Regions from separate parts of the Clavibacter californiensis genome, predicted to be linked through region 1. Evidence: riboswitches for the same ligand, from Rfam matches in the RefSeq annotation. Region 1 holds a riboswitch; the other holds the start of a gene.
The links. A riboswitch is a leader RNA that binds a small molecule or an ion and turns the genes downstream of it on or off. The one in region 1 is predicted to bind thiamine pyrophosphate.
Positions count from the first base shown of each region.

Region 2: it holds a riboswitch for thiamine pyrophosphate, as region 1 does, so the genes downstream of both, FGD68_RS09545 (ECF transporter S component) here and thiM (hydroxyethylthiazole kinase) in region 1, are expected to answer to the same signal.

Region 1 is NZ_CP040792.1:2,702,487-2,707,834, reverse strand. Features, by position in the region: gene thiD (bifunctional hydroxymethylpyrimidine kinase/phosphomethylpyrimidine kinase) at 1-1,554, opposite strand, end outside; gene thiM (hydroxyethylthiazole kinase) at 1,551-2,378, opposite strand; TPP riboswitch at 2,369-2,460, opposite strand; gene FGD68_RS13040 (S9 family peptidase) at 2,521-4,683, opposite strand; gene FGD68_RS13035 (hypothetical protein) at 4,693-4,887, opposite strand; gene FGD68_RS13030 (maltokinase N-terminal cap-like domain-containing protein) at 5,056-5,348, opposite strand, start outside.
Region 2 is NZ_CP040792.1:1,961,753-1,967,100, reverse strand. Features, by position in the region: gene FGD68_RS09550 (ABC transporter ATP-binding protein) at 1-1,331, opposite strand, end outside; gene FGD68_RS09545 (ECF transporter S component) at 1,334-1,987, opposite strand; TPP riboswitch at 2,023-2,123, opposite strand; gene FGD68_RS09540 (hypothetical protein) at 2,250-2,582, opposite strand; gene glgX (glycogen debranching protein GlgX) at 2,789-4,993, shown strand; gene treY (malto-oligosyltrehalose synthase) at 4,990-5,348, shown strand, end outside.

The DNA.
Region 1 (5,348 bases):
CTCGAGGTCCTCGGCGTGCGCGAGCGATCCGGTGAGCCAGGCCTTCGCCTCCGTCAGCGCGGTCAGCCAGTCGCCGCGCCGGGGGTGCAGGGTCGCGAGCGCGCTGGAGAGGGAGCAGCCGGTGCCGTGGGTGCTGGTCGTGGCGATGCGCGGGCCGTCGACGACGTGCGCCGCGGCCTCCGCACCGGCCTGGCCCGGGGTGACGAGCGCGTCCGGGCAGTCGTCGACGCGCAGGTGCCCGCCCTTGACGATCACGCGGACGCCGTGCCGCGCCGCCAGGGCCCGGCCCTGCGCGAGCGCCTGATCCCAGCCGTCGGCCTCGCTCTCGCCGAGGAGCGCGGCGAGCTCGGGCAGGTTCGGCGTGACGACGTCGGCGAGCGGCAGCAGGCGGCGGAGCGCCTCGGTCGCGTCGGCGTCGAGGAGGGCGTCGCCGGACTGGGCGACCATCACCGGATCCAGCACCACGACCGGCGGGCGCACCGCACGCAGCCAGTCGGCGACCTCGTCGACCACGGCGGCGGATCCGAGCATGCCGATCTTCACGGCGTCGATCACGACGTCGTCGGACACCGCGTCGAGCTGCGCGCGCAGGAACGCGACGGGCGGCACGTGGATCTCCCGCACGCCCGTCGTGTTCTGCGCGACGAGCGCCGTGACGACGGCCATGCCGTAGCCGCCGTTCGCCGCGATCGACTTGAGGTCGGCGTGGATGCCCGCGCCGCCCGTGGGATCCGTGCCCGCGATGCTGAGGACGCGGGGGACGCGGGCGGAGTCGGGTGGCGTGGCTGGCGCGGCGCTCGCCGTCGCGGTCGCATCCGCGGTGGGCGCGTCCGATCCCGTCGCCTCCGCGGACCCGCCCGCGCGCACCTGCGCCCACGCGTCCGTGAGCTCGCGCGCCGCGGCCTCGGGATCCTCCGCTGCGCAGATCGCCGACACGACCGCCGTCCCCGCGCCGCCGGCCGCCGCGATCGCCTCGACGTCGCGCACGTCGACCCCGCCGATCGCGACGCACGGGACGGGCGAGAGCCCCGCGATGATCCCGAACCCGTCGTGCCCGAGCGGTGCCGGGTGGTCGGGTTTGGTGGTCGTGGGCCGGATCACCCCGACGCCGAGGTAGTCGACCGTGCCCGCCGGCATCGCCCGCACCGCCTCGACGTGGGCGGGCGTGTTCGCGGTGAGGCCCAGCACGAGACGTCGATCCGGGCTGGCGGCGTCGAGCATCCGCCGTACCAGGTCGGCGGGCACGTCGGACTGGCCCACGTGCACGCCGTCCACCCGCGCACCGCGGGCCAGCGCCGCGAGGACGACGTCGACGCGGTCGTCGACGAGCAGCAGCGGGCGCCGAGCGGATGGATGCGCGGCCGCATGGGCGTCGATGGCCTCCGCGGCCGCGACCACCGTCTCCAGCAGCTCGGCGCCGCTCGCGTGCTTGTCGCGGATCTGCACCGCCGTCGCCCCGCCCGCCACCGCCGCGGCGACGACCGCGGTCACGCCGCGCGCGCCGCACAGGGCCGGATCGGTGACGAGGTAGACGGAGAGGTCGAGCGCGCTCACGAGAGGCGCTCGCGCTGGGCGACGAGCTCGGGCGTGACGGCGTCGAGCGCGTCGAGCAGCGCGACCGCGAAGGATCCCGGCCCGCTCGATCTCTCGGCGGCGACCTTCGCGGCGATCGTGTAGACGCTCGTCGCGGTGACGACGGTCCGCAGCGGATCCGGGTCCAGCGACGCGAAGGCCGCCATCACGGCGCCGAGCGCGCACCCGCCGCCCGTGACCTTGGTGAGCAGCGCGTCGCCCGTGTGCACCCGGACGACCCGGTGGCCGTCCGTGATGTGGTCGACCGGCCCCGAGATCGCGACCACCGTGCCGAAGGTGCGCGCGAGCAGCGTCGCGGCGTCGAGCGCCGCCTCCACCTCGTCGGTGGCGTCGACCCCGCGGCCGCCCGCGCCGCCGGTCGCGAGCGCGATGACCTCCGAGGCGTTGCCGCGCACGATCGTCGGCGACAGCGCCACGAGCTCGTGCGCGAGCCGCGTCCGCACCGGCAGGGCGCCGACGGCGACGGGATCCAGCACCCACGGCGTGCCCGCCTCGCGCGCCGCGTGAGCGGCCTCGACGGAGGCCTCCCGCTGCTCCGCGTGCGGCGTGCCGAGGTTGACGAGCAGTCCCGACGCGATGCGCGCGAACGGCCCCGCCTCGGTCGGCACGTCCGTCATCGCGGGCGCGGCGCCCAGCGCGAGCAGGACGTTCGCGGTGAAGCCGGTGACGACCGCGTTCGTGATGCACTGCACGAGCGGCACGCGCTCCCGCAGCTGCTGGAGGAGAGCCGCCGAGGCGGTCCCCGTCCCCGTGATCTCGTGGGCCGATGGGCGCGCAGCGCTCATGATGACATCCCTCCGCCGGTGCGAACCGGATCAGGTGCGACGGGTCTCATCTCAGCCCTCGTGGGCACCCCGTGTCAGGGATCCACCCTAGGGGAGACGCGTCGCAGCCGCCGGTCGACCGGCGGCGGAGGCCTGCCGCGCGCTAGGCGAGCCCCGCCACGTCGAGCACCCACGCGTAGTCGGAGGCGCGCTCGCGCCACGCGTCGTAGCGGCCCGACTTGCCGCCGTGGCCGGCCTGCATCTCGGTGCGCAGCAGCACGGGCGCGCCGACCTCGCGGAGGCGGGCCGTCCACTTCGCGGGCTCGACGTAGAGCACGCGCGTGTCGTTGAGGCTCGTGACCGCGAGGATCCGCGGGTACTGCACGCCCTCGCGCACGTTCTCGTACGGCGTGTACGACTTCATGTACGCGTACACCTCGGCATCGTGCAGCGGGTCGCCCCACTCGTCCCACTCGATCACGGTGAGCGGCAGCGACGGGTCGAGGATGCTCGTGAGCGCGTCGACGAACGGCACGCCCGCGAGGATCCCGGCGAACCGGTCCGGCGCGATGTTCGCGACCGCGCCCATCAGCAGCCCGCCGGCGCTTCGGCCCTCGGCCACGAGCTTCTCGGGGCTCGTCCACCCGCGGGCGATGAGGTGGTCGGCGGCCGCGACGAAGTCGGTGAACGTGTTCCTCTTGGTGAGCGTCTTGCCCTCGTCGTACCAGCGTCGGCCCATCTCGCCGCCGCCGCGCACGTGCGCGATGACGAACGCCATGCCCCGGTCGAGCAGCGACAGCCGCGCGATGGAGAACGACGGATCGATGCTCGCCTCGTAGGAGCCGTAGCCGTACAGCAGGAGCGGCGCGGGCGTGCCGGGGTGCACGAGGCCGCGCTTGTAGATGACAGACAGCGGGATCTCCGTGCCGTCCTCCGCGGTCGCCCACTCGCGGGTCTGCACGTAGTCGTCGGGGTCGTATCCGCCACGCACCGGCTGCTGCTTGAGGAGGCGCAGCTCCCGGGTCGCGAGCACGTAGTCGTAGGTCGTGGCAGGGGTCGCGAGGCTCGTGTAGCCGAGGCGGACGGTGGGCTGCGCGAACTCGGGGTTGCCCGCCGTGCCGACCGTGTAGATCGGCTCGTCGAACGCGATCTCGTGCAGCTGCTCGCCGTCGAGCACGCGGTCGAAGGGGATCACGCCGACGCGCGTCAGGCCCTCGCGGCGGTAGGAGATCACGAGGTGGTCGGCGAACGCGCTGGCGTCCTCGAGGCGCACGTCGTCGTCGTGGGGGATGACGACCTGGCGGTCGGACGTGGAGGTCGGGTCGTCCGCCGGCACGTCGATGAGCTCGAAGTTCGTGGCGCCGTCGTTGTGCAGGATGAGGAGCCGGTCGGATCCGTCGATGACCGCATGGTCGACGTCGTACTCCACCCCGTGGCGGCGCGGCCACACCGAGCGGAACTCGCCCGTGGGATCCCCGGCGTCGAGCAGCAGCACCTCGGTCGTGATCTTCGAGCCGACGTAGATGGTGAGGTACTGCCGGCTGCGCGTCATGCCGAAGCCCACGAAGTAGCTCTCGTCGGGCTCGGTGAACACCTTCACGTCCTGCGACGCGGGGGTGCCGACGCGGTGGCGCCACACGGTGTCGGGGCGCCAGGCGTCGTCGACCGTGACGTAGAAGAGGTGGTCGCCGTGCGCCGAGAAGGTCGCGCCGTGGCTGGTGCCGGGGATCTCGTCGGCGAGGTCCTCGCCCGTGGCCAGGTCGCGGATCCTGAGCGTGAACCGCTCGTCGCCCTCGGTGTCGGTCGAGTAGGCGAGGAGCGATCCGTCGGGGCTCACCTCGAACGCGCCGAGGGAGAAGAACTCGTGGCCGTCCGCCTCGACGTTGGAGTCGAGGAGGACCTGCTCACCCTCGATCGCGCCGCCGTCCGTGGGCTCGATGGCCGGCGGGGTCCAGTCGTCGGGGCCGGCGACGGGACGGCGGCAGCGGATCGCGTACTGCGACCCCTCGACCGTGCGGGCGTAGTACCACCAGTCGCCCTCGCGGACGGGCACCGAGAGGTCGGTCTCCTGCGTGCGGTCCTTGATCTCCGTGAAGATCCGCTCGCGCAGCGGCTCCAGGTGCGCGGTCGCGCCTTCCGTGTACGCGTTCTCGGCCTCGAGGTGCGCGATGACGTCGGGCGAGTCCTTGTCGCGCAGCCACTCGTACCGGTCGACGAACGTGTCCCCGTGGAACGTGCGAACGATCGGACGCTGGTCCGCGACGGGAGGGGTGGTGGAGGGCTCGGATGCGGGGGAGGAGACGGCCGGGACGGCGGGGTCGGTCATCCGTCGAGCCTACCGACGCGGCGGGGACCCTCGCCGGACGCGGCCCGGGCGACGGGACCGGACGGCAGCCAGGGCGGCGCCGACGACGATGAGCCCGCCGCCGACGACGCCCCACCAGCCCGACCCGTCGGCGGATGCACCGACCGGCCAGGAGAGGAGGATCAGCGCGACGCCGACGAGGGCGAGCAGCGCCTGTCCGAGCATCCGCGTCCCCTCCGTCGGCCACGGCCACGGCCGGGCACGGACGCGAGCGTGCGCCGATGCTACCGGGCCCGAGCGCGGCGAGGCCGGAGCCGTCCCCGGCTCCGGGTGCCGGCCGAGGTCAGGGGACCAGCGGCCCCGCTTCGCGCGGCCCGGTGGCGCCCGGAGTGGTCACCGCGCCGAGCGTGCTCGAACGGGTGGCGAGGCGCGCGACGGCCTGCAGCGGGATCGACAGCCAGCCCGGCGGTTGCGTACCTCGTAGATCGCCTCGTACACGGCCTTGTCGATCTCGAACGCGTCGAGCAGGGCGCGGTTCGCGCGGAGGTCGGTGCCGGAGCGGGCGATGTAGCCGTCGACGAACGCGCGGCGGGCCGCGGAGGCCCACGCGGCGGCGGACTTGCCGGGATGCGCGAGCGCGTAGGAGCCGGCGACGTAGTCGAACGAACGGAGCATGCCCGCGACGT
Region 2 (5,348 bases), 740 kb from region 1:
GCCACCGACAGGCGCCGCTTCTCCCCGCCGGAGAGGGTGAAGGGGTTGGCCTGCGCGAGGCCGTCGAGCCGCAGGCGCACGAGCAGCTCGTCGACGCGGCGGTCGGCGTGGGCGGGATCCATGCCCACCGCACGCGGCCCGACCTCGAGCTCGGCGCGCACGGTGCCGGCGAGGAACTGGTGCTCCGGGTCCTGGAACACGGTGCCGATGCGTGCCGCGAGCTCGCGCGAGCGCCAGGTGGCGGGATCCGCGCCGAGGCCGTCGGCCAGGGCCGCCTCCGCGCCGACCCGGCCGGACATCGCGGGCAGCAGGCCGCCGAGCGTGAGCGCGAGCGTGCTCTTGCCGCCGCCGTTCGGGCCGGTGAGGGCGGTGACGCGGCCCGACGCCAGCGCGACGCCGATCCCGTCGGCGACCGCGGTGCCGCGCGCGCCGCCCCTGCCGATCGCGAGCCCGTCCGCGCGGAGGAGCGGCGCGGGCTCGGCACGCTCCCGGGCGGGCGCTGAGGGCTCCCGTCCCGGCACCCAGACGCCCGCGGCCGCGAGGGACGCACCCTGGTCGTGGAGGACGTCGTCCGGCGCGCCGTCGGCGAGGATCCCGCCGTCCGCTCCGAGCACGACGACCCGGTCGACGAGGTCCTGCCACACGGCGACCCGGTGCTCGATGACGACGAGGGTGGCGCCGCTCCGCTCGACCACGGACTCGACGGCGCGCCGCACCTCCCCGACGCCCTCCGGGTCGAGGTTGGCGGTCGGCTCGTCGAGGAGGAGGAGCCCGGGCCGCATCGCGAGGACGCCGGCGAGGGCGAGACGCTGCTTCTGCCCGCCGGAGAGCGCGGTCGTGGAGCGGTCGAGGGCGACCTCGAGCCCGACGGCGTCGAGCGCGGCGCGGACGCGGATCCAGATCTCGTCGCGCGGGACGCCGAGGTTCTCGCAGCCGAACGCGACGTCGTCGCCGACACGGGAGAGGATCACCTGCGCGTCCGGATCCTGCAGCACGAGGCCCGCGCGGCCGCGGCGGACGGCCGGATCCTGCCCGTCGACGAGCAGGCTGCCGCGGGTCTCCCCCTCGTCGTCGCCGCCGAGGACGCCCGCGAGGGCGTGCATGAGCGTCGTCTTCCCCGCGCCGGACGCGCCGAGGAGCAGCACCCGCTCCCCCGGCTCGATGACCAGGTCGACGTCGCGGACCGCCCAGGCGCTCCGGCCCGCGTGCCGCCAGCCCCAGCCCTCGGCCCGGACGGACGCTCCGCCCGCCGCGTCGGCCGTCGCATCGGGTCCTGCGAGCGGGACGCGCGACGCGGCGACCGACGGGGTGCGACGGCCCGGCCGCCGCACGGTCAGACGCGGGCCGCGGTGTCGCGGCCCGAGGCGAAGCGCGAGAGAGCGCCGGTGCGGGCGAGCGCGCGGGCGACGAGCCACGAGAGCAGCCCCGCGACGACCGCGCCCGAGACGAGCGCGGCGATCGTGTAGATCGTGGCGAAGAGCGGCGTGGATCCCGGGTAGTAGGTGATGAGGTCGGTGATCGCCATGCCGAGCCCGGCTCCCATGCCCGCGAGCACGGCGACGTAGGCGCGCCAGTTCGCGTAGAGGAAGACGAGGAGCACCAGCTCCGCGCCGAGGCCCTGGGTGAGGCCGGAGAGGAGCGTGCCGACGCCCCAGACGTTCCCGACGAGCATGGAGACGAACGCGGCGAGCAGCTCGCCGTACAGGGCGGCGCCGGGCTTGCGGATCACGATGCCGGTGAGGACGCCCGCGAACAGCCAGCCGCCGCCGGCCAGCGCCTGGAGGCCGGGGAGCAGCGGCTCGAAGAAGCCGCCGACCGGCACGGACGCCGTGTTCCAGATGACGAAGACGAGGCCGGAGGCGACGCCGAGGACGCTGGCCACGACGATGTCGATGACGCGCCAGCGGGCGCGCAGGCCGGAGCGGGGCGCGCGGGCGCCGGCGTCGGCGGGGACGGCGGATGCCGTGGACGAGGGTGATGCGGTCATTGGACGTGCCCTTCGGATGAGTGGAAGAGGGCACGGGTGCGAGATGGAAGCCTCCCTGCGCTGGCATGATCCAGATCAGGTTCGACGGTCGAAGACTGGGTGTCTTCCTCTCAGCCCGGCTCACCGGACTCCCGTGTTCGAGGCGATACTAGCGCGCGGTCGACGCGCCCGGGGCGCGGGCGCGGGATGCACGCGCGTCCCGGACGCACGGGAGCGCGGATGCCCGAGGGCATCCGCGCTCCGCGGTGGTCGTGCGCGCCGGCTACTTCAGCGTCTTGATGAGCTTGACGAGGACCTTGCCGGAGATCCAGATGACGGGCGTGGCCACCGCGAGCAGCGCGATGACGTTGGGCTGGAACCGCACCTCCCCGTCGGTGGCGATGTAGGCGCCGATGGGCCAGGTGGCGCCGCCGCCCCCGCCGCCGCCCGCGACGTTGCCGTCGGAGTCGGGGAGGTCGCTGCCCCCGCCGAATCCGTACCAGGCGAAGGCCACCGGCACGATGGTCGAGCCGTCGATGTCGAGGGGGTCGCCGTAGACCGTCCCCACTCCGGCGTTCTTCACGTTCTCTGCGAGCTGTGCGACGAGGTTGGTCATGCGTCCCACCGTACCCCGCGGCGCCCCGAGGATGCCGGGCCATCCGCGTCCTCGCGGTAACCTCGGCCCTGGTGCGTCGCTGCGTCGCATCCGGCCTCCTGCCTTTGCGGCCCACGCTGATCCACTGCCTGCCCCGCCCCCGACGGACCCCGCGCACGCACGCCCGCGCGCTGTCGGCGGACGAGTCGACCCAACTGGAGGACCACTTGCACACCTGGCCCGGAAACCCCTATCCGCTCGGCGCGACCTTCGACGGGAGCGGCACGAACTTCGCGCTCTTCAGCGAGATCGCCGAGCGCGTGCAGCTGTGCCTCATCGAGGAGGACGGCACCGAGACCCGCGTGGACGTGACGGAGGTCGACGCGCACGTCTGGCACTGCTACCTCCCGCACGTGCAGCCGGGCCAGCGCTACGGCTACCGGGTCACCGGGCCGTACGAGCCGGAGAACGGCCACCGGTCGAACCCCGCGAAGCTGCTGCTGGATCCCTACGCCAAGGCCACCTGCGGCGAGTTCGACTGGGACCCGTCGCTGTTCGCGTACGAGTTCGGCGACCCGTCGAGCCGCAACGACGAGGACTCCGGACCGCACATGATGCTCGGCGTCGTGGTCAACCCGTTCTTCGACTGGGACGGCGACCGCCTCCCCCGCACCCCGTACAGCGAGACCGTCGTGTACGAGGCGCACGTGAAGGGGCTCACGCAGCTGAACCCGCGGATCCCCGAGGAGCTGCGCGGCACCTACGCGGGCATCGCGCACCCCGCCGTCATCGACCACCTGCAGAGGCTCGGCGTCACCGCCATCGAGCTGATGCCCGTGCACCAGTTCGTGCAGGACAACACCCTGCTCGAAAAGGGCCTCCGCAACTACTGGGGCTACAACACGATCGGCTTCTTCGCGCCGCACAACGCCTACTCGTCCACGGGCGAGCTCGGCCAGCAGGTGCAGGAGTTCAAGTCCATGGTGCGCGCGCTGCACGCCGCCGGCATCGAGGTCATCCTCGACGTGGTCTACAACCACACGGCGGAGGGCAACCACCTCGGGCCGACGCTCTCGTTCAAGGGCATCGACAACCAGGCCTACTACCGGCTCATGGAGGACGACCCCACCTACTACATGGACTACACGGGCACGGGGAACTCGCTCAACGTGCGCCACCCGCACGCGCTGCAGCTGATCATGGACTCGCTGCGCTACTGGGTCACCGAGATGCACGTGGACGGGTTCCGCTTCGACCTCGCCTCGGCGCTCGCGCGCGAGTTCTACGACGTCGACAAGCTCGCCACCTTCTTCGAGCTCGTGCAGCAGGACCCGGTGGTGTCGCAGGTCAAGCTCATCGCCGAGCCCTGGGACGTGGGCCCCGGCGGCTACCAGGTGGGCAACTTCCCGCCGCAGTGGACCGAGTGGAACGGCAAGTACCGCGACACCGTCCGCGACTTCTGGCGCGGCGAGGCCTCCTCGCTCGGCGAGTTCGCGGCGCGCATCACGGGATCCGCCGACCTCTACGAGCACTCGGGGCGCCGGCCGGTGGCGTCGATCAACTTCATCACCGCGCACGACGGCTTCACGATCGCCGACCTCGTCTCGTACAACGAGAAGCACAACGAGGCCAACGGCGAGGACAACAAGGACGGCGAGAGCCACAACCGCTCCTGGAACATGGGCGTGGAGGGGCCGACCGACGATCCGACCATCGCGACCCTGCGGGGGCGTCAGCAGCGCAACATGCTCGCGACCATGATCCTGTCGCAGGGCGTGCCGATGATCCTGCACGGCGACGAGCTCGGCCGCACGCAGCAGGGCAACAACAACACCTACGCGCAGGACAACGAGATCAGCTGGGTGCACTGGGACCAGGCCGACCAGCCGCTCGTCGAGTTCACCGCGTCCGTCGTGCGGCTCCGCAAGGAGCACCCGACCTTCCGTCGCGGGCGCTTCTTCGACGGCCGGCCCGTGCGCCGCGGCGAGGGCGAGCCGCTGCCCGACATCGTGTGGCTGGACGCGGACGCGACCCCGATGGTGGACGACGACTGGGAGTCCGGGCTCCGCGCCATCGGCATGTTCCTCAACGGCAACGGGATCCGCGGACGCGACCGCCGGGGCGAGGACATCTACGACATGCACTTCCTCCTCTACTTCAACGCGCACGACGAGCCCGTGTCCTTCACGCTCCCGTCGGACGAGTACGCGGACGCGTGGGAGACCGTGATCGACACCGCAGGCGTCGGAGCCGACTCGACGGCCCTCCGCGCGAGTAGCGTCGTGGACGTGGCGGCCAAGGCGCTCGTGGTGCTGCGCGCCTACACCGAGCCCGAGGTGGAGCCCGACCACTCGGTCGCGGCGAGCCTCGCCGTCCTCACCCACGCGCAGGCCGACCGGCCGGCCGCAGACCCAAGGAGCGACATCAGTTGAGAACCCCCATCTCCACCTACCGGTTCCAGGTGCGGGAGTCGTTCGACCTCGCCGCAGTGGCCGAGCAGCTGCCGTACGTGAAGGACCTCGGCGCCGACTGGGTGTACCTCAGCCCGATCCTCGCGGCCGAGCCGGGATCCGACCACGGCTACGACGTGGTCGACCACTCGCAGGTGGACCCGTCCCGCGGCGGCGCCGCCGGGCTCAAGGAGGTCGCCGACCGCGCGCACGAGCTGGGCCTAGGCGTGCTGGTGGACATCGTCCCGAACCACGTGGGCGTCGCGACCCCGGTGGAGAGCCTGTGGTGGTGGGACCTCCTCACGCACGGCACCGCGAGCCGCTACGCCGACGCGTT